Regions from separate parts of the Arthrobacter sp. USHLN218 genome, predicted to be linked through region 1. Evidence: riboswitches for the same ligand, from Rfam matches in the RefSeq annotation. Region 1 holds a riboswitch; each other region holds the start of a gene.
What was found. A riboswitch is a leader RNA that binds a small molecule or an ion and turns the genes downstream of it on or off. The one in region 1 is predicted to bind S-adenosylmethionine.
Positions count from the first base shown of each region.

Region 1 (7,034 bases):
GCAGCTGAACGGCTGGTCCGTGCCGCGGGAGAGATCCCACCCGTGGAGGACCAGCTCGTCCAGGGCGACCAGCCCCATCACATTTGCGGGCAAGGTGACGCCGCCGGCCCGCGCCATGCCCTCCCACGATGCAGGATCGGCCCATGCCGTCGTCAGCTCATCCAGCCGCAGCGGCAGCAGCCGGCGCCAATCCGGATCCAGCCGCTCGGCAAGACCCCACATTTCCGTAGGCGTCCCCTGCAGTTCGTCATCGTAGCCGGCTTCCAGGGAGGCCTTCGTCGCCGCGTCGCGGAAGGCGACGGTGAGTCCCATGAAATGGTCCAGCAGGTCCCCGACGGTCTTCCCTTCGCATGGCGTCGCGGCGCGCAGCTGCCGGTCCTGGATGCCGACGGCCAACATGGCAACCTCGCGCGCTGCAGGAACTAGGTCGATCATGTCGGGGCCTCCCTGGACGCTCGTGCCGTTGCTCCAGTGTGGCCGCGGGCCACGCGGGCCGCAAGTGCCTCCGCCCGGCCCGTGGGCGGAACAAGTTCGCCGTTCCCGGGTGCCCGTTCCGCCCGGGCGCCCGAACGGATCGCCGCGAGTGCCTCAACGCCCGGCCCGTGAGCGGAACGAGCGCGTTCCCGCCCGACTGTTCCGCCCGGGCGCCCGAACGGATCTCCGCGAGCATGCCCCACGGCCGGCGGCTTGGCAAGATAGACCCATGCAGAGCGAGACCGTGACAACCGAGGCGATGCCCCGCACCCGCAAGTACTACAGGTACGAGATCCTGATCGTGCTCGGTCTATCGCTGGGCCAGTCCGCCGTCTACTCCATTGTGAACCTGGCCGACAAAATGACCCGCGGCCCGCTGGCCTCGCAGACCACGTCCCTGAACCCGGTTCTCAACGAGCGCGAGTTCTTCGACCTGCTCTACCAGTTGCTCGGCATCTTCTTCGCCCTCATGCCGGTGGCGCTGGTGGTGCTCCTGATGACCTCGCCCGGCAAGTCAGCCTTCCGGAAGATCGGCTTCACCTTTTCCCGGCCGGGCATCGACTTCGGCCTCGGCTTCGGCCTGGCCGCCCTGATCGGCGCCGGCACCCTGGGCGTCTACGCTGCGGGCCGGGCCCTGGGAATTACGACGGCGGTGGTCCCGGCTGCCCTCGACCAGTACTGGTGGACGGTTCCCGTGCTCATCCTCTCCGCCCTCCGCCACGCCGTCCTGGAGGAAGTCGTCATGGTCGGCTACCTGTTCGACCGGCTGGCCAAGCTCGGCTGGGGAACCTGGACAGTGATCCTCACCAGCGCGGCGATCCGTGGCAGCTACCACCTCTACCAGGGGATCGGGCCCGGCATCGGCAACTTCCTGATGGGCCTCATCTTCGGATACGCCTACACCCGGACCAGCCGCGTTATGCCGCTCGTCGTCGCCCATGCCCTCCTCGACATCGCAGGCTTCGTCGGCTACGCCCTCCTCGGACCCGCCATCGGCATCGGCACCTGACCAGCCCGCCGACCCCGCACCGCACACCACCCAGCCCGCCGACCCCGCACCGCACACCCACCCAGCCCGCCCCCGCTCCACCCCCACCCAGCCCCCGGCCCAGCCCCCCCGTTCTGCTAGCCCACCCATTTCGCTGCGATTTGGAATTCTGCTCATGCTTCAGACCGGCGGTGGATTTCCAATTCGCAGCGGAATCAGGCGCGGTCGGTCCGGCCTGCTCGGGGCGCTCCTACACCCGGCCAACTGTGGTTCCACCGATCCTGTCGAAGCCCCGCGGCTCGGAGAAGCTGCACCAGGCCGCGGGGATGCTCGCACTCGGGATTCATTGCGGCCTGCCAAGTCCACCTGACGAACGTGACGTTTTCCGCGCGAATCCTGTCCTCTCGGGCCTTCTCCTTCTCGACTGCTTCAGCAGGGGAGCGTCCCTTCAGATACTCGCCGCGTGAGTACTTGACAGAGCCGTCGAATTCCCCGGCAACCCTTGCCTCTTTCCAAAAGAAATCGGTAACACCCAAAAGGCTGCCGTCGGCGGCGTAGAAGGGGTGCTGCAGTATCGGGGCAGGAAGGTTGAAGAGGTACATCTGCGCCCGTGAGAGCGACTCTCCCACGGATCCCGACTGTGGATCTCCGAAATCGATGATCCGGTGTGCGCGGGCTGCCTTCGTCTTCGTGGCAAGGCGCTCTGCGAGTGCATGCAGCTGGTCCTTGTCCAGCGCGGGCAGCCCCCGGTCCTTATCCCGCCGCAGGACATGATCCATGGCGGGAACCGCCTGTTCAAACGGGAGCCGCGCCGCGACATCCACCGCCGTCTGTGCCCGCGAGGTCACCGTTAAACCATCCAGGGATTGGAGCGGTTCGAGGATTTCCGACGCGATCCAATGCATGCCTGCTCGCCGCTGTCCGTGCTGGCCCAAAGAAGCCAGCAGGACAACTTCGGGGCTCCTTCCGATGACGGGCATGCCCCAAATAGCGGCCGCGGACTGGCACGCAAGGACTCGTTCGCTCCGCCCTTTGCCGACAGCAGCCTCGATATGGAACCTGTACTGCTCCCACCAAGCCAGTTGTCGCCAGACCTCTGAGGAAACGTAGACACCCTTGCGGATGCGGGTCAAGGTCCCGGCTCTGGCCTGGGTGGCCAAGTGGTGCCGTCCGACCCCGGAGTGATCGTAGTCGTGGGCGAAGATCAGTGGAGAAGCCATGCTTTGATCGTGGACTGCACGGCCCGTCGGCGGGGATCAGGCACCCGTCCTATGTGGATAGAACCAGCGCCCCTCTTGGGATAGAACCAACGCCGGTGAATAACGGTGGTGCTGGCTGGCATGTGGAGGACGGGAGAACGAAAATGCTGCGTTCCGGAATTACGCCGATGGATCGAATCCCCGGCGAATTTCCAGAACGCAGCAAAATCGAATACAGCAGAACCGCGAACTGATGAAGCGGCAGGTGAACAAAGGGCGCGGGGCGCCGGGAATCAGAGCTCGACGATGCCGTTGGGCGTCTCGAACCGCACGGACATGATGCCCGGCGTGCCGTTCGGCGCCGTCCAAGCGACCTTGACATCGTCCAGGAGCGCGTCCACCGGCGTGCCCAGCCAGTCCGCCACGCGGGCCGACGAGCCGGCGATCGTCAGGCCGATCAGCTTGGCGGTCGCCTCGTAAGCCTTGGAGGGGTGCAGGTCTTCGGTGCCCTCGTCCCAGCGCAGCATGTACGGCACCTGCGGGTCCGCGATCAGGCCCTTGATGCCGATCTGCTGCCAGGACAGCTCGCGGCCGTCCGGGAACTTACGGTTGCCCGGGACAGCATTGCGGCCCAGCCGCTCCTCGAAGGGCGTCAGATCGTCAACTTCGACGCACCAGCCCATCCAGCCGCCGCCGGCCTCGGACCGGGCGCGCACCGCTTGTCCAAAGGGTGCCTTGTCCGACGCCGGGTGGGCCAGGACCTCGACGACCTCGAGATAGTGGTGGTCCGTCAGGGGGAAAATCATGTTCCGGGTACCAAAGCGGGGGTGCACCCCGCCCTTGACTGCCTCGATGCCCAGGGCCGAGGCAATTCGCTCGGTGGTGGCAGCCAGGCCATCGGGTTCACATGCATAGGAAACGTGGTCGAAACGCATAACTCATCTTGACATTTTGTGATCTGCCTCTCGACTTAGGGTGTCCTAACAGACATTCATACACCGTCACATACTTGCCGATCCGAAGGCCTTCGCCGAACCTTGATACAGGTCATGAGCGCCAGCATCGAGCCCCGGCTTGCTGGCCGGCAACCCTCCAACCGCGGTGGGGTGCCCCGGGTGAAGACCTGGTTTCCGCCACCAGGCGCGAAGCAAGCGCGGGTCGCAACCTGCAGCCACGCCATCGGCGGCCGCAGTGCTGACCCCTTCATATCAGCGAGGGAGTTGCAGTTATGTCCAACAACTGGTCATTCGAAACCCGACAGATCCACGCCGGCCAGGAGCCGGATGCGGCAACCGGAGCCCGGGCGCTGCCGATCTACCAGACCACATCGTTCGTCTTCCCCAGCACCGACAGCGCGGCGGACCGCTTCGCGCTGCAGGAGCTGGCGCCCATCTACACCCGGATCGGCAACCCGACGCAGGAAGCGGTCGAAACCCGCATCGCCAGCCTCGAAGGCGGCGTCGGCGCGCTCCTGCTTTCCTCGGGGCAGGCCGCGTCCACGTTCTCCATCCTGAACCTGGCCGAGGCCGGGGACCACATCGTCGCGAGCCCGAGCCTCTATGGCGGCACCTACAACCTGCTCCAGAACACGCTGCCGAAGTTCGGTATCCAGGTGACCTTCGTGGAGGACCCGGACAACCTGGACCAGTGGCGCGCAGCCGTGCAGCCGAACACCAAGGCGTTCTTCGGCGAAGTCGTCGCGAACCCGCGCCAGGATGTCCTGGACATCGAGGGCGTCAGCGCCGTCGCGCACGAGGCCGGCGTGCCGCTGATCGTCGACAACACCTTGGCCACCCCGTACCTGATCCGCCCGATCGAATGGGGCGCGGACATCGTCGTGCACTCCGCCACCAAGTACCTGGGCGGCCACGGCAGCGCCATCGCCGGCGTCGTCGTGGACTCGGGGAACTTCGACTTCGCCAAGGATCCGGAAAGGTTCCCGGGCTTCAACACCCCGGACGAGAGCTACAACGGCCTGGTCTTCGCCCGCGACCTGGGCGTCGGCGGCGCGCTCGGCGCGAACCTGGCCTACATCCTCAAGGCCCGCGTCCAGCTGCTGCGCGACCTGGGCTCCTCCGTGGCGCCGTTCAACGCCTTCCTCATCGCCCAGGGCCTCGAGACCCTGAGCCTGCGCGTGGAGCGGCACGTTTCCAACGCGCAGCAGGTGGCGCAGTGGCTGGAAAAGAACGACGCCGTCGAGTCCGTTGCGTACGCGGGGTTGCCTTCCAGCCCGTGGTACGAGCGCGGCCGCAAGTACGGACCGAAGGGGACCGGGGCCATCATCGCCTTCGAGATCTCCGGCGGGCTCGAGGCCGGCAAGCGCTTCGTCGACGGACTGGAACTCCACTCGCATGTGGCCAACGTCGGCGACGTACGCTCGCTGGTGATCCACCCGGCGTCGACCACGCACGCTCAGCTGTCGCCGGAGGCCCAGGTCGCCGCCGGCGTCACCCCGGGCCTCGTCCGGCTCGCCGTCGGCATTGAACACATCGACGACATCATCGCGGACCTGGAAGCCGGTTTCCGCGCGGCCAAGGGCGCAGCCTAAGGCGCTTTGAGATGAAGGAACCACAGGCATCACTTTGACAACACTGCAACCACAGGAATTGCTGAACACGGCAGCGGACGGCATCTTGCGCCACGCGTCCATCGGAGCCCTGGAATTCGAGACCGGCGGCTACCTGCCGGAGGTCGTCCTCGGCTATGAGACCTGGGGCACCTTGAACGAGGATGCCTCCAATGCCGTGCTCATCCAGCATGCCCTGACCGGCAGCACGCATGTTGCCCGTGGAGATTCCGACGAGCCGGGCTGGTGGGATCCGCTGGTGGGCCCCGGGGCCACCATCGATACGGACAAGTACTTCGTGGTGGCCGCCAACATGGTTGGCGGCTGCTACGGATCCACCGGTCCGGCCTCGCCGGCTCCCGACGGGCGTCCCTGGGGCTCCCGCTTCCCGATGGTCACCATCCGCGATTCGGTCCATGCCGAAGCCCGTCTGGCGGACCTGCTGGGCATCTGCCGCTGGCACGCCGTCCTCGGCGGCTCCATGGGCGGGGCACGCGCGCTCGAATGGGCCGCGACCTACCCCGAGCGCACAGCCCGCTGCGCCGTGATTGCCTGCGGCGCCGCCAGCACGGCCGAGCAGATCGCCTTCGCCCAGGCGCAGGTCCTGGCCATCCGGCTCGACCCGAACTTCAACGACGGCGACTACTACGAGGGCCAGGCCCCGGTGGACGGCCTCGGCATTGCCCGCCGGATCGCGCACATCAACTACCGCTCCGAGCCGGAGTTCGAGTACCGCTTCGGCCGCAACGCCCAGGGCACCGAGGAGCCCTTCGGCAGCGTCACCGCCGCAGGCCGCGGCCGCTACGCGGTGGAAAGCTACCTGGACCACCAGGCCAGCAAGCTGGCGGACCGTTTCGACGCCAACAGCTACATCCACATGACCGAGGCCCTGATGAGCCACGACGTGGCGCGCGGACGCGGCTCGGTGGCCGAGGCCCTGGCGGGTGCGGACACTGAGTTCCTGGTCGCCGCCGTCGACTCGGACCGGCTGTACTTCCCGGAGCAGTCGCGGCAGCTCGCCGCAGCCCTGCCCAACCCCGTGAAGGTCCACATGATCCAGGTGCCGACCGGCCACGACGGCTTCCTGACGGACATCCACCAGCTGCACGACGAGCTCACCGCCAGCTTCTTCCCGCGCGCCTAGGTTCGCGCCACCGCCGGCAGCGCCGGCTGCGGCGGCCGCTACCTTGGGGCGGCGCGCACGGAGATGTCCGCACTCAGCGGCCTGGCGAGGAACGTCCGGTAGCGTTCCAGCGCGCTGTGCAGCGCCTGCTCTTCGCCATCCTCCAGCGTCCGGTGCAGCAGGAGAGTGACGACGGCGGCGCCCGGCTTGAGCGCGTGCTGCCAGTTCCCGATCATGCGCCCGTCCAAAAGCACCACGTGGCTGGGCACCTTGGCGTTGGCCGGGGCCGGAGCGGCGCCGCCGAGATAGCTGCGGGTCGGGGTGTAGCCCATGACGTACTCGTCGTAGCACTGGATCAGGTCCACCCGCGGGCTGCGCGGACTCCGCGCGGGTGGTCCGCCGCCGTCGCACCAGAGGAATTCGTGGCCGTCGATCGCGGCCGACTCAACAGCGGCGGCACCGTCGGTGCAGCTTGCCGCAACCGCGAGTCCGCGCCGGACGTCCGCCTGCGTCAGGCCGGACCACAGTGCGCAGTCCTTGACGGTGGCCGGGCCGTGGCCGGAAAAGTAGCGGCGGACCAGCATCGCGAGCGCCGCGTCCCGGTCGAAGCCGCAGGGCAGCCGGGGCACGCGCTCGTCGAAGGCGGCATAGGTCTGCCGCACGGTGCCGCCGGAGGCCGGCCGG
Region 1 is NZ_JBBCYT010000001.1:668,449-675,482, forward strand. Features, by position in the region: gene WFH44_RS02890 (TIGR03086 family metal-binding protein) at 1-435, opposite strand, end outside; gene WFH44_RS02895 (CPBP family intramembrane glutamic endopeptidase) at 704-1,483, shown strand; gene WFH44_RS02900 (hypothetical protein) at 1,678-2,682, opposite strand; gene WFH44_RS02905 (VOC family protein) at 2,955-3,596, opposite strand; SAM riboswitch class IV at 3,707-3,821, shown strand; gene WFH44_RS02910 (bifunctional o-acetylhomoserine/o-acetylserine sulfhydrylase) at 3,890-5,209, shown strand; gene metX (homoserine O-acetyltransferase MetX) at 5,244-6,371, shown strand; gene WFH44_RS02920 (winged helix DNA-binding domain-containing protein) at 6,410-7,034, opposite strand, start outside.

Region 2 (7,034 bases), on a different contig from region 1:
CCGCCGGCAAGGTCCAGCCGCTGGGCCTGCAGTTCGAAGTACGTGACCAGACTCTGCAGGCGCATCAGCAGTGGCGGCCGGGCTCCGGCGTCAGCCACAGCGGCCGGGTGCCCACCAGCCGCCTGCAGCTGGGCGTCCGTCCGGTCGTCCGCAGCGACAACGGCCGCTGGGTGCGCAGCAACCTGCGCTGGAACTCGATCAGCTTCAAGACGTACGGGCTGAACCTGGACCCCGAACAGCACCGCTGGTTCTCCCAGTTCGTGCCGCTGCACCGCGCCAACGGCCAGCTGCATTTCGGCGAGGACAATGACTGGCTATACCTGGACGAGTTCAGCAGCCCCCTGCTGTGGCGGCTCCTCGACGAGGCGAGGCAGCTGGGGATCGAGCTGATGGGCGCCAAGGCGGACACCAGTCTTGTCATCGGCCGGCACGCGGAACTGCGGCTGGACGCGCGCTCCCCGGAGGAGGGCACCGGCCTCCGGCTCGATCCGGTGCTGTTCATCGATGGCGAGATCCAGCCGCTCGAGAGCGCCGGAGCCATCGGCAACCACGGTGCCTACAGCTACCAGGCGGAGCTGCGGCAAATCACGCTGGCTCCGGTGGACCGGAAGCTGAGCCGGGCGGAGCAGGAGCTGCTGCAGCGCCCCGCGACCGTGACCGTGCCGGCCGGGGACGTCCCGGAATTCCTGGAACGGGTCTACCCCCGGCTGCAGCGCACGATCAGCCTGACCAGCACGGACGCGTCCGTCGAACTGCCCGAAATCGTCCCGCCGGAGCTCGTGCTCACTGCCACGTATGGCAAGGCCAACACTCTGAAGCTCGGCTGGGGGTTCGAGTACCGTTCCGGCGACGCCGCGGTGCGCAAACCGCTCGACGCGGCCGCGTCGGATGGCGGGTACCGCGACACGGAGACCGAAACCGCGCTGCTCGCCGCGGTCCGCCGGATCCTCGGCTCCGAACCCGCGCAGGCGGAATCAACGCTGCGGGACATGGCCGCCGTCGAGTTCACCCAGGACGCACTCCCGCAGCTGGAGAAGCTGGACGGCGTCAGGGTGGACATCGTCGGCGAGCGCCCGGACTACCGGGAACTGACCGCCACGCCGGAGCTGACCATCAGCACCGTGGAAACGGAACAGACGGACTGGTTCGACCTGGGCGTCATGGTCAAGATCGAGGGACGCGAAATTCCCTTCGGCAACATATTCCGCGCGCTTTCCAGGGGCCAGAAGAAGCTGCTGCTGGTCGACAAGACCTACCTCTCCCTCGAACAGCCGGTCTTCGACCGGCTCCGCGCCCTGGTGGACGAGGCGATGGCGCTACAGGACCGGAACAGCGGCGAGCTCCGGATCAGCCGCTACCAGGCCGGGCTCTGGGAGGACCTCGAGGAGCTGGCCGTCGAGACGGAACAGGCCAAGGCCTGGCAGGACTCCGTCAGCGGCCTGCTGCAGCTTTCCTCCGTGGAGCCGACGCAGCTGCCCCGGGGCCTGCACGCCGACCTGCGGCCGTACCAGCGCGAGGGTTTCAACTGGCTGGCTTTCCTCTGGCGCTACCGCCTGGGCGGCGTGCTCGCGGATGACATGGGCCTCGGCAAGACCCTGCAAACATTGGCGTTGATCAGCCACGCCAAGGAGTCCGCGGATCCGCCCGTGGCCCCGTTCCTGGTGGTCGCACCGACCTCCGTGGTGCCGAACTGGGTCCACGAGGCCGCCCGCTTCACCCCCGGATTGCGGGTAGCCGCGGTAGCCGAGACCCAGGCGCGCAGCCGCCGGCCGCTGGCCGAAACCGCGGCGGGGGCGGACGTCGTCGTTACTTCTTACGCGATTTTCAGGATCAACGCCCAGGAGTACCAGGCGCAGGAGTGGGCCGGCCTCATCCTCGACGAGGCCCAGTTCGTGAAGAACCGCACCACCAAGGCGCATCACGCCGCGCGGGACCTGAAAACCGGGTTCAAGCTGGCCATCACCGGCACGCCGATGGAAAACAACCTGATGGAACTGTGGTCCATCCTCGCGATCGCGGCTCCCGGGCTGTTCCCCTCGGCGCAGAAATTCGCGGACCACTACCAGCGGCCGATCGAACGCTCCGGCAGCGCGGAGTTACTGGGCAAACTGCGACGACGCATCCGCCCTCTCATGTTGCGCCGCACCAAGGAAGCCGTCGCCACGGACCTCCCGCCGAAGCAGGAACAGGTGCTGGAGGTTGACCTCAGCCCGAAGCACCGCAAGATCTATGACACGCACCTGCAGCGGGAGCGCCAGAAGATCCTGCGGCTGGTCGAGGACATGGACCGGCACCGCTTCACCATCTTCCAGTCGCTGACGCTGCTGCGGATGCTCAGCCTGGATGCCTCGCTGGTCCACGAGGATTACTCGTCCGTGCCCTCCAGCAAGCTCGACGTGCTCTTCGAACAATTGGAGGACGTGCTGGGCGAAGGCCACCGCGCCCTGATCTTCAGCCAGTTCACCAGCTTCCTGAAGAAGGCCGCCGCACGGCTGGACGTCGAAGGCGTTGAGTACAGCTACCTGGACGGCACAACGCGCCGGCGGGCAGAAGTGATCAACCGCTTCAAGGAAGGCAAGGCGCCCGTCTTCCTGATCAGCCTCAAGGCCGGCGGTTTCGGACTCAACCTTACCGAGGCGGATTATTGCTTCCTGCTCGACCCGTGGTGGAACCCCGCGAGCGAGGCCCAGGCGGTGGACCGCACGCACCGGATCGGCCAGACCAAGAACGTCATGGTCTACCGGATGGTCGCAAAGGGCACGATCGAAGAGAAGGTCATGGCCCTGAAGGAAAGCAAGGCCAAGCTGTTCTCGTCGGTGATGGACGACGACGCGATGTTCTCCTCCAAGCTGACCGCCGAGGACATCCGCGGCCTGCTGGAGAACTGAGCGCCCGGGCTGGACCGGGCGTTCAGCGGTGCGCCAGCGCCCCGCGGTAGACCCACCGGCCCTCCTCGCGCACGAACGTGCTGACCTCATGCTGGTCCTGCGCCGCTCCGCCGGCCCGGAAGCGCGCGCGGAACTCGACCTTTCCTGCCGTGTCGTCCGGACCGCCCCGCACCACCCGGATGACCTCAAGACCCTCCCACTGCTGCTCCGGATCGAGCTCCAGCGAGCGCGGTCTTGTTTCCGATGACCAGCTGCGCAGCAGGTAGGCGCTGTCCCCGGCGACAAATGCCGAATAGCGCGAGCGCATCAGCTCCTCGGCCGTCGCCGCCTCTGCCAGGCCGGCATGGAGGCGTCCGCAGCAGTCGCGGTAGGCCGCCGAGCTGCCGCAGGGACAGGGGGCGGACGGCGCAATCGATTCGCGGAACATGGCTGCCATCCTAGGCAACCGCCTGCCGGGCCCCGAGGAAAGGCATCAGCTCGGCCAGGACCTCATCCGCCGGGAAGAGGGTCGAGGCGTGCGTGCGCCCCGGCAGCGGGACGAAGCGGGCCGCGGGCATCAGCGCGGCGGCGCGCCTGGAGTCGTCGAACCTGGCCGTGTCCTCGGTGCCGGCCATGAGCAGTACGGGCATCCCCAGCGAGGCCAATTCGGCTTCGGTGAGCCCGGGTTCCTCCTCGGTCCGTTCGAAATAGGCCGCCAGCGCCTGAGGGTCGTTGGCCTTGAAGGCCACCTTGGCGGCGGCATCCAGCGGCTTGCCCGCCGCTTCCAGGCCGTCGATGAAGCCTTCCATCCCGCCGCGGCGCAGTTCCTCGAGGTAGCCGTCGAAGAATATCCTGGCCACCTGCCCCTGCTGGGCCCGGTAGGTGCCGCCCAGCGTCGCGAGCCGTTCCACGCGCTCGGGGGCCGCCGCGGCCAGCGCGAAACCCACCCGCGCCCCGAAGGAGTATCCCGTCACCGCGGCACTGGCGATCCCCTCCGCGTCCAGGACTGCCAGGACGTCGCCGACGACCAGCGGCATCCGATAGGACTCGGCGTCGTGCGGCTTGCCGCTACGGCCGTGGCCCCGCAGGTCGATCCGGACCACGGTGAAATCGGCGGCCAACGCCCCCACGTACCCGAGCCCGCGCCAAATCGCGCGCGAGAGCGCGGAACCGTGCAGGAGTACGACGGCGGGTCCCTCCCCCGTGATGTCGTAGGCGATCGAGGTCCGGTCCACGGGGTTTGCAGCTTCAGGCATGACCTCAGTCTATGGACCGGCGCCCGAAGGAATGGTCATGCTCGCCGCAGCCCGTGCCGCCAGCGCCGGAACCTGCCGGTCAGTGACCGGCCGGCGTGCTGGTGTCCTTCCTGCTCGAACGGGTCGGAAACATCGTCCGGCAGCACTCCGTCCTCGCCCGCCCTGACGTGGCCGGTGCCGGGCCCGGGTATCTGGGCAGCCGCGAGGTTCGGCATCACCGGATCGTCTCCCGAGCCGTGCAGCGGCAGCGGGCCCATGCGTTCTTCCGGTGCTGCTCCAAAAATTCTCTTCCGCTTGGTCGCCATCGCTGCTCTCCTCCAACGCGCCACTGTTCCTATTGTCGCGCCGGTTCTACCGGAAAGTAAGGGGGCGGCGGTCAGTTCGACGGCGCCACCTCGACGGCAAACTGCCCCACCTGCCACGGGTCGATGGCAGGAACAGCCAGCTTCCGGAAGCCATCGACGTTCCGGGACACGATCGTCAGGCAGTGCTGCACGGCCGTCGCCGCTATCAGGGAATCCACGGCGGTGACCTCGGGATTCCCCGCCATCGGCGCCCAGGACATCGCCACGCCCAGGTCCACCGGCAGGATGAACCCGGAGAAGCGCGAGGCCAGTTCGCCGAGCCAGGCGCCGCCGTCGTCCGGTCCCCTGCCCTCCTGGCTGCCCAGCAGATGGAGCTCCGCCACTGACAGCGCGGAAATGTAGATGCCCAGGTGCCGGCGGCGCTGCAGGAAATCGACGACCGCCGGATGCGGTTCGGCGCGGCGCACTTCGGCGACGACGTCGGTGTCCAGCAACAGGCCCGAAGGACCCCTCACAGGCCCGCCGCGCGTGGCGTCCGCGCATCCTGCCGGGCCGGGAGGCCAGCGGGCCCGAGCAGGAAATCGACGAATTCCTGGCGTGCGGCCGTAACTTGTTCGTAGTCGGAAAGGCTCATCACGCCTAGGCCGGCGTGGGCAGTATTAGCTGTACTCATGGAAGCGGTGCCGGGCACCGGTCCTTTCACGTGCTCTTGCCCGCACCATTTGCCAGTAGGCGAATGCAGGCCGCTTCGTCATCCGAACCACCCAGAGAGCGTGGGGTTGGTACGCGGCCAAGTCGGAGCTTAGCGACCGCAATTCCTGAAGCTGAAGCGAGTATAACCAGAGCTTGTGCCGCCAGTCACGGGCCGCCTCGTCACCGGAAGTAATAAGGCCTAGCGGTCCGTCACGAAGGCCTAACGGGCTGTCACGGCGAGTAACGGGCCTACAACAAAATGTTTACTTCGCAGCAACCGTTTGGCTATGTGCATGCGGGACCCTATAGTTGGAAATGCTTCACGAGATGTGATCCGCAGCACACCGGCTCGCCGGGTACTGCAAGGCTCCGACCGATCACGCACCAACCCCATGTTCGCGGGTGGTTCGGATGACGAAGCGGCCTGCATTTCACAGGACAACGAGGTTCTGAAGGGGACTCGGTGCGGGCAAGAACAACCGGAGAGAACAAGAATGATGAGTGCATATCCAATAGAAAAAGACAGCCGCAGCGGCCACCGCGAGCGCACCGTCGGTCTCTGGGACAACAGCGTTCTGGACGAGTGGGTCGAGGTAGCCGTACATATCGAGGCTGAGCTGAGCCTGGTCCAGTTGTGCCGGGACGGCGTACAGAAAATGCTGTATTCCGAGGACATCGGCGCCGTGCTGGAAGCGGCCATGGACTCGGACGGCTCCGCGCTGTGGTGCGAGAAGTACTCCAAGCTGCTCATTCCCAGCACCCGTCCGGGCGCGGGCAACCGCTTCTTCTCGCTGCGGCGGATGCTGAACGACGACGGCGGAGCACCGGACTGCCACTAGCGCGCCTGGCGCTGCGGTGGGGTGTCCGTTCTGGGATGTCTGCTGATTTGTCCGTTACTTGGTTTGCGCCCTTGCCCGCCTGCCCGGTTTCGGGCGGTCCGGCCGGACGGGCGCAAACTGTCGGACACGGCTGATAGAAGTTGAGCATAAAGAGCCGCCCGCCGGCCCGGGGCCCCGACAGGGGTCTCGGAGCCGGCGGGACCAACTTCTCCTCCAGGAGGCACCGTGTTCCTGCTCGACCCGCTGCTGCCCGGCGCGCCACGGGACCTGATCTTCACCGCGAGCGACCTGGTGGTGGCGGCGCAGTGCGAGTACGAACTGCTGCGGAAGCTGGATGAGAAACTTGGGCGCAGCCCGAAGGCGGAGTTCCCGCCGGACGAGATGCTGGCCCGCACGGCTGAACTGGGCGACGTCCACGAGCACCGCGTGCTTCAGGGCTTCCGGGACACCTTCGGGGCCGGCGTGGTGGAAATCGCCGGAATCGCGGACTACACCAGGCCGTTGCTAGAGGCCAAGCACCGGGAATCGATCGCGGCGCTGCGCTCCGGTGCGGACGTGGTGTTCCAGGCTTCCTTCTTCGACGGCAGCTTCCACGGCCGTTCAGACTTCCTCGTCAGGGAAGGTGACGGCTCCTCGGCCCGCTACGCCGTGTACGATTCCAAGCTCGCCCGGCATGCCAAGGTCACGGCGCTGTTGCAGCTGGCGGCGTACGGCGACCAGCTGATAAAAGCCGGTATCGACCCTTCGCCCACCGTGACACTCGTGCTGGGCGACCGTTCCCGCAGCGACCATAGCCTGCGCGACCTGCTGCCGGTCTTCCGGGAGCGCCGCCGCCGCTTCCTGGAGCTCACGTCCGCCCACCGGGCCCAACGTGCCCCCGTGGCATGGGGAGATGACCGGCATACAGCGTGCGGGCGCTGCGACTACTGCGCCGAGCAGGTAGCGCTCCACCGGGACGTGCTGCTGGTTTCCCGGATGAGCCCGGTCCGTCGCCGCCGCCTGCGGGACCTGGGCGTCACCACGATCGACCAGCTGGCGGCCATGGAGCTGCCCCCGGGTGAGGCACCGGACGGC
Region 2 is NZ_JBBCYT010000002.1:42,244-49,277, reverse strand. Features, by position in the region: gene WFH44_RS03780 (DEAD/DEAH box helicase) at 1-2,888, shown strand, start outside; gene WFH44_RS03775 (YchJ family protein) at 2,911-3,315, opposite strand; gene WFH44_RS03770 (alpha/beta fold hydrolase) at 3,326-4,123, opposite strand; gene WFH44_RS03765 (hypothetical protein) at 4,159-4,428, opposite strand; gene WFH44_RS03760 (PIN domain-containing protein) at 4,500-4,943, opposite strand; SAM riboswitch class IV at 5,129-5,252, opposite strand; SAM riboswitch class IV at 5,440-5,603, shown strand; gene WFH44_RS03755 (hypothetical protein) at 5,616-5,960, shown strand; gene WFH44_RS03750 (TM0106 family RecB-like putative nuclease) at 6,186-7,034, shown strand, end outside.
Region 2: it holds a riboswitch for S-adenosylmethionine, as region 1 does, so the genes downstream of both, WFH44_RS03760 (PIN domain-containing protein) here and WFH44_RS02910 (bifunctional o-acetylhomoserine/o-acetylserine sulfhydrylase) in region 1, are expected to answer to the same signal.

Region 3 (7,034 bases), on a different contig from region 1:
ACCGCTTCAACGAGCTGTCGCTGTGGACGGACCTGGCCCGCCAGCTGGAGGACGCCAAGTTCGACGCCATGTTCTTCGCCGACGTCGTCGGCCTCTACGGCGACCACGAAGGTGGTTGGGCCTCGCATGTCCGCCGGGGCATGCAGGTTCCGACCCACGACCCGTTGGTGCTCTGCTCGGCGCTGGCCGCGACCACCAAGGACATCGGGCTGGCCATGACAAGCTCCGTGATCCAGTCCGATCCATTTCAGCTGGCCCGCCAGATGTCCACCCTGGACCACATCTCCGGCGGCCGGGTTGCGTGGAACATCGTCACGAGCGTGCTTGAGAATTCGCACCGGAACTTCGGTGCCGATGGACTCACCGCCCACGACGACCGCTACGACTGGGCAGATGAATACGTCGAGGCCGCGTACAAGCTCTGGGAAGGCTCGTGGGAGGACGGGGCCGTGCTGGCCGACAAGGAGCGCGGCATCTTCGCCGATCCGGCCAAGGTCAACAAGATCCACCACCGCGGCGCCCGCTATTCCATCGAGGGACCGCACTTGGCAACGCCCAGCCCGCAGCGCACACCGTTCCTGTTCCAGGCCGGCAGCTCTACCCGGGGCCGCAGCTTTGCGGCGGCCCACGCCGAGGCGACCTTCCTGTTCGCCCCGCACACGGACTACGTTCGCAAGCAGGCGGCCTCCATCCGCTCCCTCGAAGCCGAAGCAGGCCGGGCCCCTGGCGACGTGAAAATCTTCGCGGGACTCTCGTTCGTCGTCGGCAGCACTGAGGCGGAGGTGAAGCGCAAGGAGGCAGAGTACGACGAGTACCTGGACCTGCACGCGATCATCGCCCACATCGGCGGCGGCATCGGCGTCGACTTAGGCGGCCTGCCGCTCGATACTCCGCTGGGCGAGCTGTCCACTGAAGGAGCACGGGGCGTGCTCGAGGCGGCGATCGCCTCGGTGCCCGGCGGCAAACCGACCGTCGGCGACCTTGCCCTCTACCGCGCCAAGGCCCAGCAGATCGCCGGCACTCCCGAGCAGATCGTTGACGAGCTGGAACGCTGGCAGGACGCCGGCATCGACGGCGTGAACGTGATGAACCAGATCCTGCCTGGCTCCTATACGGACTTCATCGAAGGGGTGCTGCCCGAGCTGCGCAAGCGCGGCCTGGCGCAGACCGAGTACCAGCCGGGTACGCTGCGCGAGAAGGTCTTCGGACGCGGGGCCCGGGTGGAACCGACCCATCCGGCGGCACGTTTCCGCGGCGCGTTTTCGGAGCATTCCGCCGCGGCTACGGAAAGGCTGCCCGTGCACGACGGCGGCCAGCCGGGGTAGCACGGTCCTCGTGCGGACCGGCGCGGGTTACCGGGTGTGACGGAAGCGTTTCGCGTTCGCAGCCCGTGCCGGTTCAATGGGAAGAAGTAACCATCCAGAGCGGCTGAGAGACCTGGCTCGTTGACGCCGCAGCAACCACCTCGCGAGAGGAAGGTGCTACCGCCAGGACCGATGGAGATGCAGAATCTTTCCGTTGGCCGCTCCGGCAGCAACGCCTCGCGGCCTTCGCGCGCACTTCACGGTCGGGAAGGAGCCTGAAATGACATTGCACAGCCCGCAGCGCCACATCCGCTTCAACGCCTTCGACATGAACTGCGTCGGCCACCAGTCGCCCGGCCTCTGGCGGCACCCGGAGGATAAGTCCGCCGACTACAACACCATCGGCTACTGGACCCACCTGGCCAAGGTGCTGGAGAAGGGCCTCTTCGACGGCCTCTTCATCGCCGACGTCCTGGGCACCTACGACGTGTTCGGCGGTTCCAACGAGACCACCCTGCGCGCCGGCACCCAGGTCCCGGTCAACGACCCGTTCCTGCTGGTCTCGGCGATGGCCGCGGTCACGGAGAACCTGGGCTTCGGCGTCACCGCGGGCACGGCCTACGAGCATCCCTACCCGTTCTCCCGCCGCCTGGCCACGCTGGACCACCTGACCAACGGCCGCGTCGGCTGGAACGTCGTCACCGGCTACCTGCCCTCCGCCGCGCGGAACATGGGCCAGGAAGACCAGATGGAGCACGACGAGCGGTACAACCACGCGGACGAGTACCTCGAGGTCATTTACAAGCTGCTCGAAGGCTCCTGGGAGGACGACGCCGTCGTCAAGGACAAGGTGAACAGCATCTTCACCGACCCGTCCAAGGTCCACGAGATCGGCCACGAGGGCAAGTACTTCAAGGTGCCCGGCATCGCCATCACCGAGCCGAGCCCGCAGCGCACCCCCGTGATCTTCCAGGCTGGCGCCTCCAAGCGCGGCACCCAGTTCGCCGCGGAGAACGCCGAGGCCGTCTTCGTGACCTGCCCGACCAAGGAAATGCTCGCCGCGTCGGTCAAGAAGATCCGCGACGCCGCCGAGGCCGCCGGCCGCGGCCGCTACGACGTCCGCATCTACGCCATGCAGACCATCGTCACCGGCCCGGACAACGAGACGGCGCAGGCCAAGTTCGAGGAGTACAAGTCCTACGCGGACATCAACGGCGCGCTGGCCCTGATCTCCGGCTGGATGGGCGTTGACCTGTCCACCTATTCGCCGGACGACGTGATCGGCGCGAACGTGAAGTCCAACGCCATCCAGTCCTCGGTCGAGACCTTCCAGAAGGCCTCCGGCGACAGCGGCGAGCCGTGGACCATCCGCCAGCTGGCGGAATGGGTCGGCGTGGGCGGCTTCGGCCCGATCACGGTCGGATCCGGCGCGCAGGTCGCCCAGGATCTGGTCTCCTGGGTCGACGAGACGGACGTTGACGGCTTCAACCTCGCCTACGCCATCACGCCGGGAACCTTCGAGGACATCGTCGAATTCGTGGTCCCCGAGCTGCAGAAGCTCGACGCCTACCCCACGGAGTACGCGCCGGGCACCCTGCGCAACAAGCTCTTCGGCCAGGGCGACCGCCTGCCGGAGCAGCACCGGGGCAGCCGCTACCGCATCGGCAGCTCCGTGGCCTCGGTCTAGCGGACGCTTTTCGGGCCGGACTATAGGGGAACAACGACGGCGGTGCACTACCTTCGCGAAGGTGGTGCACCGCCGTCGGGCTTTCCCGGGTGCGCGCGTGCGGCGCCGGCTGCCGTCAACGCTCCCGGCTGCGCGCTTAGAGCCCGCCGGTCTCCGTGGCCGCCGGGCGCAGGCGCAGCATTTCGGGCTGCAGGTCCTTGATGCTGGCGGCGCCCATGAGCTGCATGGTGGTGCGGACCTCATCGGCGAGGAGTCCGAGCACGCGCTCGACGCCCTCCTGGCCGCCGGCCATCAGCCCGTAGAGGTAGGCGCGGCCGACCAGCACGAAGTCGGCCCCGGCGCACAGCGCGGCCACCACATCGGCGCCGCTCATGATGCCGCTGTCGAGGATGATGTCGACGCCGTCGCCGGCTTCCTCGCGGACCTCGGGCAGGGCCTCGAAGGACACCGGGGCCCGGTCCAGCTGGCGGCCGCCGTGGTTCGAGACGATCAGTCCGTCGGCGCCGGCCGCCAGCGATTTCCGGGCGTCCTCGCGGGTCAGGACGCCCTTGACCAGCAGCTGGCCGGGCCAGATGGAGCGGATCCACTCCAGGTCCACGAAGGAGAGCGTGGGGTCGAACATCGAGTTGATCAGCGTCGGCAGGTCGGCGCTGGTGTCGGACAGCGACGCGAACTTCAGCGAATCCGTGGTCAGGAAGTTTAACCACCACTCCGGCCGGTAGGAGGCGTCCAGCACGGTCTTGAGCGTTAGCTTCGGCGGGATGACCATGCCGTTGCGGGTATCGCGGTGCCGGCGGCCGGCAACGGGGGTGTCCACGGTGACCAGCAGGGTGTCGAAGCCGCTGGCCTGGGCGCGCTGCAGCAGGTCCTGGCTCTTGGTCCGGTCCTTCCAGAGGTACAGCTGGAACCAGCGGCGGCCCTCCGGCGCCGCGGCGGCCACCTCCTCGATCGAACGGGTGCCCATGGTGGAGAGCGAGAACGGCACGCCGTACCGGGCGGCTGCCCTGGCGCCGGCATCCTCGCCCTCGGCATGCATAAAGCGGGTGAAGCCGGTGGGCGCGATGCCGAACGGCAGTGCGGAGGTGCCGCCGGCAATCGTGGCCGACAGGTCGACATCCGCGGTGCCGTGCAGGATGCGCGGCAGCAGCTCGATGGAGTCGAAGGCGGCGCGGGAACGCCGGTAGGTCAGTTCGTCCTGGGCGGCGCCGTCGACGTAGTCGAAGGCGGGCCGCGGCGTGCGCCGCTGGGCGATGCGGCGCAGGTCCCACAGGTCAGCGGCCTTCGCCAGCCGGGGCCCGCGACCGAGGGCCGGCCGTTCGAACTGCATGAGCGGGCGTAGCTCACTCCACTGCGGAAGCCGGTGTTTCATGGATCCAACTGCTTTCTGTTCGGGTCGGGTCAGCGGGCGGCAGCGGCGTTGTTGCCGGTGCCGCGGGCCAGGACGACGGCGGCGATGCTGCACACGCAGCAGGCCGCAACGTACGCCGCGGCCAGCCAGGTGCCGCCGTCCGCGGCCTGGATCAGCGCCGCGGCGATCAGCGGCGAGAGGCCGGCGATGATGGCGCCGTTGGTCTCGCGGGCCAGCGCCACGCCGGAGAACCGCTGCTTGGGTGGGAAGAGGTTGGTCAGGAACGCGCCCTGCGCCCCGGAGCTGGCGCTGACGCTGAACACGTAGCCGATGGCCAGCCCCAGCCCGGCGATCAGCGGGTTGCCGGTGGCCATCATCTGGAAGAGCGGCCAGGCGAACAGGGCCCCGACGATCCCGCCGAATGCGAGCACCCGTCCGGCGCCGTACCGGTCGGCGGCCCAGCCGGCGATCGGGGAGCCGATGATGCAGAAGAGCGAGGCGATGGTCACGACCAGCAGCGCCGTGGGCCGCGCCATGCCGACCGCTTCCGAGGTCATGAAGGTGATGGCAAAGACGGCCATAACGTAGTTGACCGCGTTGTGCCCGGTGATGGACAGAAAGCCGAGGAACACCTGGCGGCGGTTGTGGCGCCACAGCTCGCCGAGGGGCACCTTCTTCTCCTGCTGATCCCGGTTGGCGCGGGCCTGCAGGTACTCCGGGGTCTCCTCGAGACTGGAGCGGATGTACAGGGCGACGAAGAAGAGGACGGCGGACACGAGGAACGGCACGCGCCAGGCCCAGTCGAGGAGGGCCTGGTCCCCGGCCATCGAGGCCAGGAAGAAGGCCAGCGTGGCGAGGGCGATGCCGGCCGGAGGCGTGGCAAGGACGAAGGACGTGTACTTGCCGCGCTGCTTCGGCGGCGCGAACTCGGCCACCAGGGTCATGGCGCCCGCCAGCTCGGCGCCCGCGCCGAGGCCCTGGAGCAGGCGGAACAGCACCAAGAGCAGCGGTGCGGCCGCCCCGATGGCCGCGGCGGTGGGCAGCAGCCCGATGCCGACGGTGGCGGTGCCCATCAGCAGGATGGTGAGGACCATGGCGGGCTTGCGGCCGTGCCGGTCGCCGATGTGTCCGATGACGACACCGCCGAGGGGCCGCGCGATGAAGCCGACGGCGAAGGTGGCGAACGCGGCCGCCTCCGGAACCGCATTGGAGAAGAACAGCGGGCCGATCACCAGGCCGGCCGCGGCGCCGTATAGCGCGTAGTCGTACCACTCGATGATGGTGCCGACGACGGCGGCGGTCAGTGCCCTGCGCGCTCCTTGCGGGAGCCGCCCGGGGGCGGCGGCCGGCGCGGCTGTCTCGAGCTGCTGCTCCATTGAAGGTCGTTCCACAAGGTTAGTGATATCACACAAGTATTTCTGAAGTATATTTGTGTGAGGAGTGGCCGCCGCGCGAAAGGGGATCGATGGGATCGCTGGCCGATCGCCTGGAAGAGCTGCTGCGGGAACGGATCCTGCAGGGCGTGCTGGAACCGGGCTCCGTGGTCGTGGAACCCGAACTTGCCAAGGAGTTCGGGGTTTCCAAGACCCCGGTGCGCGAGGCGCTGCAGCGGCTCGTGACCCAGAGCTACGTCACGGTGCTGCCCAAGAAGGGCTACCTCATCCGCACCATGGGGCTGCCGGACGTGCTCGAGCTCGTCGAGATGCGGACGGTGCTGGAGCCGCACCTCGCCGCCCGTGCCGCCCGCGGCCTCAATTCCGCGAGGGGCCTGGAGGCCATGAAGCAGGAGCTGGTCCGGCAGCGGGAACTGCTCCGGTCCGACCCCGAGGCCTCGATCGCCAGCGGCAGGGCGTTCCACGAGTCGCTGGCCGCAGAAGCCGGCAATTCACGCATGCTGGACGCCTTGCTCCGGTGCATGACCGAGATGGGCCGCGCCTACAACGTGGTGCCCGGCGCGCAGAGCCATCTGCGCAGCGAGGAGGAGGTCTGGGAGCACGAGGCGATCTATGCCGCCGTCGCCGCCGGCGATCCGGAGGGCGCCCGGAAGGCCATGCTGGACCACCTGAAGTCCATCCGCCGCACGCTGACGTCCCAGTTCGACGACTGAGACGGCCCGGCCCGGACCTCGGCCCGGCCCCGACCTCGGCCCGGGCCGGCCGGTTACATCTTGCCGTAGCGGGCGCGCGCCCCCAGATAGAGGCCGTAGCACATCAGGCCGACGGCAATCAGGATCAGGGCCGCGTCGCCGAAGGGCTGTTCCTTGAGCGCCTTGAGCGCTCCGTCCAGCCCCTTGGCCTGCTCCGGATCCTGATGCAGTGCCGCGACGGAGAACAGGATGCCGAGCACCACCAGGGCCGCCCCTTTGCCGATGTAGCCGAAGGTTCCCAGCCAGCTGACGCCGATCCGCTGCGCCCCGGGCGGGAGGGTCTTGAGGTCATCGAGGAACTTCTGCACGATGCCCTTGTAGACGTAGAAGATTCCGGCGGCGGCGATGCCGGCGCCGATCAGGAACAGCACGATCGCGCCGCCGGGGAACTGCAGCAGCTTAGAGCTGGCATCCTGCGAGGTCTCGCTGCTGTCGCTGCTGCCACCGAACGCGAAGACGCCGAAGACGCTGCTGATCGCCGCGAAGACGATGCCCAGTCCAACGGCCTTGGCCCGTTTGCCCCACTTCTTCTTGTCTTCCAAGTGGCGG
Region 3 is NZ_JBBCYT010000010.1:121,564-128,597, forward strand. Features, by position in the region: gene WFH44_RS19475 (LLM class flavin-dependent oxidoreductase) at 1-1,325, shown strand, start outside; SAM riboswitch class I at 1,413-1,503, shown strand; gene WFH44_RS19480 (LLM class flavin-dependent oxidoreductase) at 1,585-2,991, shown strand; gene WFH44_RS19485 (alpha-hydroxy acid oxidase) at 3,128-4,360, opposite strand; gene WFH44_RS19490 (MFS transporter) at 4,390-5,730, opposite strand; gene WFH44_RS19495 (GntR family transcriptional regulator) at 5,805-6,446, shown strand; gene WFH44_RS19500 (DUF1206 domain-containing protein) at 6,500-7,034, opposite strand, start outside.
Region 3: it holds a riboswitch for S-adenosylmethionine, as region 1 does, so the genes downstream of both, WFH44_RS19480 (LLM class flavin-dependent oxidoreductase) here and WFH44_RS02910 (bifunctional o-acetylhomoserine/o-acetylserine sulfhydrylase) in region 1, are expected to answer to the same signal.

Region 4 (7,034 bases), on a different contig from region 1:
GGGGCCGGGTTCGAACGCAGTCACCACAATGAGCGAAATCAGGAAGCCCGGAACGGCCAGCAAGACGTCGACAAGGCGCATGGCCGCCGCGTCGGCGGCACGCCCAGCGGTTGCCGCGACGAGGCCGATGACCGTTCCGGCGACCAGTCCGATCAGCACGGCGAGTCCGGCCGTGAGCAGGGTCTGCGAGGTGCCGTGGACGACCCGGGCGTAGATATCCCGCCCGAGATGGTCCGTACCGAACCAATGCTCTGTGCTGGGCGCCAGGAACTTTTCCGCACCGACGCCGGCAATCGGGTCGGCCGTAGTGAACAGGCCGGGAATCAGCGCCCAGCCGAGCACCAGCAGCAGCGGCAGGGCGGTCAGCCACAGCCCGGTGCGGGCCGAGGGACGGCGGCGGGCAGGTGCGGTTGGCGTCGTGATTTGCGCGGAGGATGCCGTGGCAGGGTTTTCCAGATGCAGTGTCATGGAAGGCTCGCTTCGGGTCAGACGGCCAGGGCCCGCGGAGAGCCCTGGCCGTTGGACTTGAGGATGCGCGGGTCAAGCAGCGGGTAGAGCAGGTCGACGGCCAGGTTGACCGCGACAAACACGCTGGCAGTCAGCAGCACGAGTCCCTGCACCAGCGGCACGTCCTGGGTGGTCACCGCCTGAAGTACGACGGCGCCGAGGCCGGAGCGGGCGAAGACCGTCTCGGTAATGACCGAACCGGCCAGCAGCGTGCCAACAGTGATGCCGGTAATGGTCATGGCCGGTCCGCCCGCGTTCTTCAGCGCGTGGCGGAAGAAGATCCAGGATGCCGAGGCGCCCTTTGCCCGCAGCACGTCGATGAACGGCTGGTTGTAGACGGTGTCGATGCTCTTGAGCAGCACCTGCGCGATCGGGGCCGAGACATGCACGCCCAGCACGAACACGGGGACGGCCAGGGACAGGAAGGACCCGTCCGGGAAGAGGGACATGACGCCCCAGCGGATGGACAGCAGTTCCAGTAGCACAAGCCCAAGCCAGAAGACCGGCACGGCAGCGAAAAGCGGTGGCAGGTTCAGCACCACCTTCCGCAGCAGCGCTGAGCGTGTCAGCGTGGCAACCACCACCACAGCCAGGGCGAGCACCACCGCGGTGGCAAAGGCGGAGAGCGCCAGGGCGATGGTGGAACCGGCGACCCCGCTGATGCGCAGGGCCACCGGCTCACCGGAAGCCAGGGAGTAGCCAACGTCGCCGGTGAACAAGCCGCCCAGTTGGGCGAGGTACTGGACCAGCAGAGGCTGGTCGTAGCCGTACTGGCGTTTCATGTTGTCGATGGTGGCCTGGTCGACGGCGGAATCCGTGCTCAGGAAGATCGTCACCGGGTCGCTGGGCAGCAGCTGCACGGCGACGAAGATAACGGTGTAGGCCAGCCAGATGACAAGCAGTGCCTGCCCGATCCGTTGCGCGACGTAGCGTCCCATGATTGGCTACTCCGCGGTCTTCCAGGCGCCCTGGAAGATGGGCGCGGTGCCGGAGGTGAATTCTACGTGCGCGCCGGAGTGCGCGCCGTAGACCTGGACTTCATCCCAGAGAACGAGAGCCAGTGCCTTGTCCAGCACCAGGGCCCGCTGTTCCTCGGCTACCAGTTCTTCGTGCTTGGCCTCATCGGCGGCGGCGCGCTCAGTGGCGAACAGCTCGTTGAGTTCCTTGTCGGCGTCCAGCGTCTGCGTGTTGGTCTCGGGTCCGAAGACAGGCCCCAGGCCGCCGTATGCGAACTGGCGCGTGCCGAAGAATTCGACCTTCGGGTCCTGCAGCGCAGTGGCCAGGAAGGTGTTGTCGGCTGCACGGTTGACGAGCTTGACACCGATCTCGCGCCACTGCTGTTCGATCAGTTCGAAGGCCGGCTTGATGACCACGGAGTTGTTCGAGCTCGCTACCGTGACCTCGAGCTTCTTGCCATCCTTTTCACGGATGCCGTCGGCACCCGCAACCCAGCCGGCCTCGTCCAGCAGGGACTTGGCCTTCTCCGGGTCATAGGCCAGGTCAGCCGAGAGGTCCACGAAGCCAGGGGCCTTGTGGTTGAGGATCGAACCGGCAATCTGGTAGCTGTCCGAGAGCACGGTGTCCTTCAGCGCCTGCCGGTCGATGCCGACCTGCAGGGCCTGGCGGACCTTCTCATCCGCGAGCTTGCCGCTGCCGATGCGCACGGCGGCCGTATTGGCAGTCAGGTCGATGCCCGCGGCGGGCAGCACCTGGTTGCCCCCGGCCGCCACAGCAGCCTCGTCCGCCGGCTGCAGGCCGCGGACCAGGTCCACCTGGCCGCTCTGGACGGCACCGGCACGGTGCGCCACCTCGGGCAGGTACTTCACCACGACCTTGTCCAGGTAGGCGGCACCCTGGTTCTCCGCCGTTTCCGGAGCCCAGGCATAGTCCGACCGCTTTGCCAGCACGAGCTCCTCGTCCGGCTTCTCCGACTCGAAGACGAAGGGACCCGAGCCGGAGATCTTGGCGATGTCCGACTGGCCGGCATTGTCCAGCTCCAAGGTCTTGGGCGAGACCAGACCCGCGGCGACGGAAGACGTCGCGCGCAGGAAGTTCGCGTCAGCGCTCTTCAATTGCACCTTCACGGTGTCCTCGTCGACGACCTCCGTGGACTCGTAGGCGGAAAAGTCGACGTTCGGCTGGATCTGAGCGTCATCCAGGCCCTTCCCGAGGGCATCGAGGTTGGCTTTGACGGCCTTGGCATCCACAGGCGTGCCGTCGCTGAAGCTCACGTCGGGGCGGATGTCGAAGGTGAACTCGGTGTTGTCCTCGTTGCCGCTGAATTTGGTGGCAATCCACGGCACGAGCTTGCCCGATTCGGCGTCGAAGTAGGTGAGCCGGTCCAGCACGCTGTTGAGCACATTCGCCTTCTCGTAGAAGCGTGCCGACTGGGTCTGGAAGTTGTTGATCGGCGCCACTTCGGCGTAAACCAAGGTGCCGCCCTGGACCGGCTGGCCATTATCGGCGGCAGGCTCCGCACCGCCACCGGAATTACCGCCGCAGGCAGCGAGCAGCAGTGCGGAAACGCTGAGGAGGGCGGCGGCCTGGGCCCGCCGGAAGCGGCGCACGGGTTGTGGCGCGTTGTCGTCGTTGATGGCCATGAAGGCTCCTCTCGGTCATTACCGAGGAACGCCATTTCACGCGGGAAGTCTGCCACGCACACGGAGCGGGACAGGGACCAACGGGAAGATGCGGCTAACTCCATCGGTCCTGGCAGGAGCACCCTACGGAGCATGTCCTTCCGCGCTGTGCGCGGCCCTCGGACATGTCCCTTGTTATCGACGCGGACCAGAGGTGATCCAGCGTGACCAGGGTTGCTGCAGCGTCATAGAGCCAGGTCTCTCAGCTGCTCGGGATGGTTACGCGTTCCAGTGTGGGGGGCGGAGGGTCACACTGGAAATAGCCTGCGTCACAACTCGTCATGAAGCGACATTTCCTTGCCTGGCCTGCGGCTTTGTGCTGGAGAAGCGGGATTGCGGCCGCAGCGGTGGGGAGGCTAGAGTCCGAGGGCCGGGGCCTCGATCATGGGGCAGGTGTCCATGACGACGTCGAGCCCGGCGGCTTTGGCGCGTTCCGCGGCGGCTTCTTCGATGACGCCGAGCTGCAGCCAGACGGCCTTCGCTCCGGCCGCGATGGCCTGGTCCACGACGGGGCCGACCTTCTGCGAGTTGACGAAGCAGTTGACCACGTCGATGCCGCCGGGGATGTCGGCGAGCTTGCGGTACCCCCGCTGGCCATGAACGTCTTCGCCCTTGAGGTTGACGGGGATGATCTCCATGCTGCGCTGGTCCAGCATGTACCGGGAGACGCCCAGTGCCACACGACGCGGATTGTTGGACAAACCGACGACGGCCCACCGGGCGGGCGTGGTGAGCAGCCGCTTGATGACTTCCGGATCGTTGACATGGCCCATGCGGCCAGCCTAGCGCCGGGCCGCGCCGCCGGACAGGGCAAGCCCCACCCCCGCGCCCCCACCGGAGCACCCGCACCGGCGCGTCCCGCGCGGAAACCCGCCGCGCCGCCGTCGTTGTTGGATTTGCCAGAACGGGCCGCGATGCCGTTGAGTAAGGGCATCCCATCCCGAGCGGCCGAGAGACCTGGATCGATGAAGCCGCAGCAACCGACCCGATGAGTGCCTCGACGGCCCTGCCACGGAACGGTGCTACTGCCAGGACCGATGGAAAGGCAGCGCTGCTATGTCCCTGAATACCGACCACATCCGCGTCACCCATGCCGGTTCCCTGCCGCGGACCCCGGAACTGATTGCGGCCAACGAGGCGAAGGAAGCCGGCGGCATCACGGACGAATTCCGGCGCCTGCTCGCCGAGTCGGTGGCCGACGTCGTCGAACGCCAGAAGAACCTGGGGATCGATATCCCGAACGACGGCGAGTACGGGCACACCATGTCCTCCTCCGTCGACTACGGGGCCTGGTGGAACTACTCCTTTGCCCGGCTCGGCGGCCTCGAGGCCACCGATGTGGACCGCTGGGCTGACACCGAGGTGCACCGTTCGTCGCCCGGCAACATCGTGCTGACCACCTTCACGGACCGGCGCGACCGGGTGAAGTTCAACGACGCCTATACCGACCCGTCCTCCGGGATCCTGGCGCACCGGAAGTCCGTAAAGCAGCCCAAGATCGCGGGGCCGCTGACGTACACCGGACAGGATCTCGTCGCCTCGGACGTCGAAAACCTGAAGAAGGGCCTGGCCGCGGCGGGGCTTGAAGAAGGCTTCGTGGCGGCCCTCTCCCCCGGCTCGTGCGCCCGGATCGCCAACGACTACTACAAGACGGACGAGGAACTGGTCTACGCCTGCGCCGACGCGATGCGCGAGGAGTACAAGGCGATCATAGACGCCGGCCTCACCGTGCAGCTCGACGACCCGTCGCTCGCGGAGAGCTGGGACCAAATCAGCCCGGAGCCGGCGCTGGCGGACTACCTGAAATTCATCCAGCTGCGGGTCGAGGCCACCAACTGGGCGCTGCGGGACCTGCCGGCGGAACAGATCCGACTGCACGTCTGCTGGGGCTCCTGGCACGGCCCGCACACCACGGACATCCCGTTCGCGGACATCATCGGCTCCGTCCTGCAGATCAACGCCGGCGCCTACTCCTTCGAGGCGGCCAACGTCCGGCACGAGCACGAGTGGCGGGTCTGGGAAGACACCAAGCTGCCGGAGGGCAAGTCGATCATTCCGGGCGTGGTCTCGCATGCGACGAACGTGGTGGAGCACCCGGAGCTGGTGGCGGACCGGATCGAACGCTTCGCCGGGCTGGTGGGACGCGAGTCCGTCATCGCGTCCACCGACTGCGGCCTGGGCGGGCGGGTGCATCCGCAGATCGCCGTCGCCAAGCTCGAAGCGTTGGGCGAAGGCGCGCGGATCGCCACCCGCCGGCTCTGGCGCTGAACCGCCTGCACGTCACCCGGACGCCGGCCGGGCGGCCTTTGTTACGGCGGATGAGGCGCGGGCTTGCCGAAAACCGCCCCGTGACGGTTCAATGGGCTTGACCATCCCGAGCGGCTGAGAGACCTGGCTCTACGACGCCGCAGCAACCCTGGTCGCCGGAGTTCTGCCGTGAACGCCGGTGATATCGAGGTTCATCGCCGCAGGCCGGTGCATCCGCACCGAAGGCGTGATCCGTAGGGTGCTACTGCCAGGATCGATGGAGTGATCCCTTGACTGCATTGGCACCTTCTGCCCGCCCCTCGGCCGCCGCGTCCTCGCAGGCACGCCGTCCCGACCTGTCCTCCGCCCTGCCGGTGTCCTTCAGCGGGCTGCGCCGCACCTTCGGCAGCGGCGGCTCCGCGCACACCGTCCTGCGCGACATCGATTTCGAGGTGCAACGCGGCGAGGTCCTGGCCATCCTCGGCCCGAGCGGCTGCGGCAAGTCCACCCTCCTGCGCGCCACCGCGGGCCTGGACGCCCCGAGCGCCGGCACTGTCAACATAGGTACGACGCCGGTGCAGGGCATCGATCCGCGCTGCGCCTTTGCGTTCCAGGAGCCGAGGCTGCTCCCCTGGCACACGCTGCAAGCCAATGTGGCCATCGGCCTGCCGAAGTCCGCGAGCGCCAAGGCCGGCAAGGCCAAGGTCGCCCGGCTGCTGGAGCTGGTGGGCCTGGACAAGTTCGCCAAGCACCGGCCGCGCGAGGTCTCCGGAGGCATGGCCCAGCGTGCCTCGCTGGCCCGTGCGCTGGCCCGCAACCCGGGCGTGCTGCTGCTGGATGAGCCCTTCGGCGCGCTCGATGCCCTGACGCGGATCAAGATGCAGGACCTGCTGCTCGACATCCACGCCGCCGAGCCGACCACGGTCCTGCTGGTGACGCACGACGTCGACGAGGCGCTCCAGCTGGCCGACCGCATCGTCGTCCTCGGCAAGGAAACCGGACGCGAAGGCGACGGCGCCACGATCGTGCGCACCGTCGTCGTACCCGGCGAACGCCCGCGGGACCGCGGCTCCGCCGAGCTGGCGCGAATGCGCAGCTCCCTGCTGGAAAGCCTGGGCGTCGAGGGGCACTAGCCCCGCCCCGGGCCGCGCCGGCGAACGCCGCGTCCAACCAACGTCTTGAAACTCTGCTGAACCTGCAGCGCCCTCTCCTGCGCTGCGCCCGATCCGAAGGACCTGACATGCCGATTTCCCGCCGCTTCACCCGCCGTTCCCTGCTCGGCGCGGCCGCCGTCGCCGCCTCCGCCTCCCTCGCCCTGACCGGCTGCGTCGCAGGCGAGGACTCCGAGGCCAGCGCCGGGGGCTCCGCCGCCGCGAGCGACGGCGTGCTGAACATCGACTTCGCCACCTACAACCCGCTCAGCCTGGTCATCAAGGAAAAGGGCTGGCTGGAGGCCAGCCTCGCCGACCAGGGCGTAGAGGTGAACTGGGTGCAGTCCGCCGGCTCCAACAAGGCCAACGAGGCGCTGCGCTCCGGCGCCATCGACGTCGGCTCCACCGCCGGCTCCGCGGCGCTGCTGGCCCGCGCCAACGGCTCGCCGATCCAGGCCATCAGCCTGTACTCGCAGCCGGAATGGGCCGC
Region 4 is NZ_JBBCYT010000010.1:111,091-118,124, reverse strand. Features, by position in the region: gene WFH44_RS19460 (ABC transporter permease) at 1-468, opposite strand, end outside; gene WFH44_RS19455 (ABC transporter permease) at 486-1,445, opposite strand; gene WFH44_RS19450 (ABC transporter substrate-binding protein) at 1,452-3,107, opposite strand; gene WFH44_RS19445 (CoA-binding protein) at 3,503-3,919, opposite strand; SAM riboswitch class I at 4,079-4,190, shown strand; gene WFH44_RS19440 (cobalamin-independent methionine synthase II family protein) at 4,203-5,414, shown strand; gene WFH44_RS19435 (ABC transporter ATP-binding protein) at 5,693-6,526, shown strand; gene WFH44_RS19430 (aliphatic sulfonate ABC transporter substrate-binding protein) at 6,634-7,034, shown strand, end outside.
Region 4: it holds a riboswitch for S-adenosylmethionine, as region 1 does, so the genes downstream of both, WFH44_RS19440 (cobalamin-independent methionine synthase II family protein) here and WFH44_RS02910 (bifunctional o-acetylhomoserine/o-acetylserine sulfhydrylase) in region 1, are expected to answer to the same signal.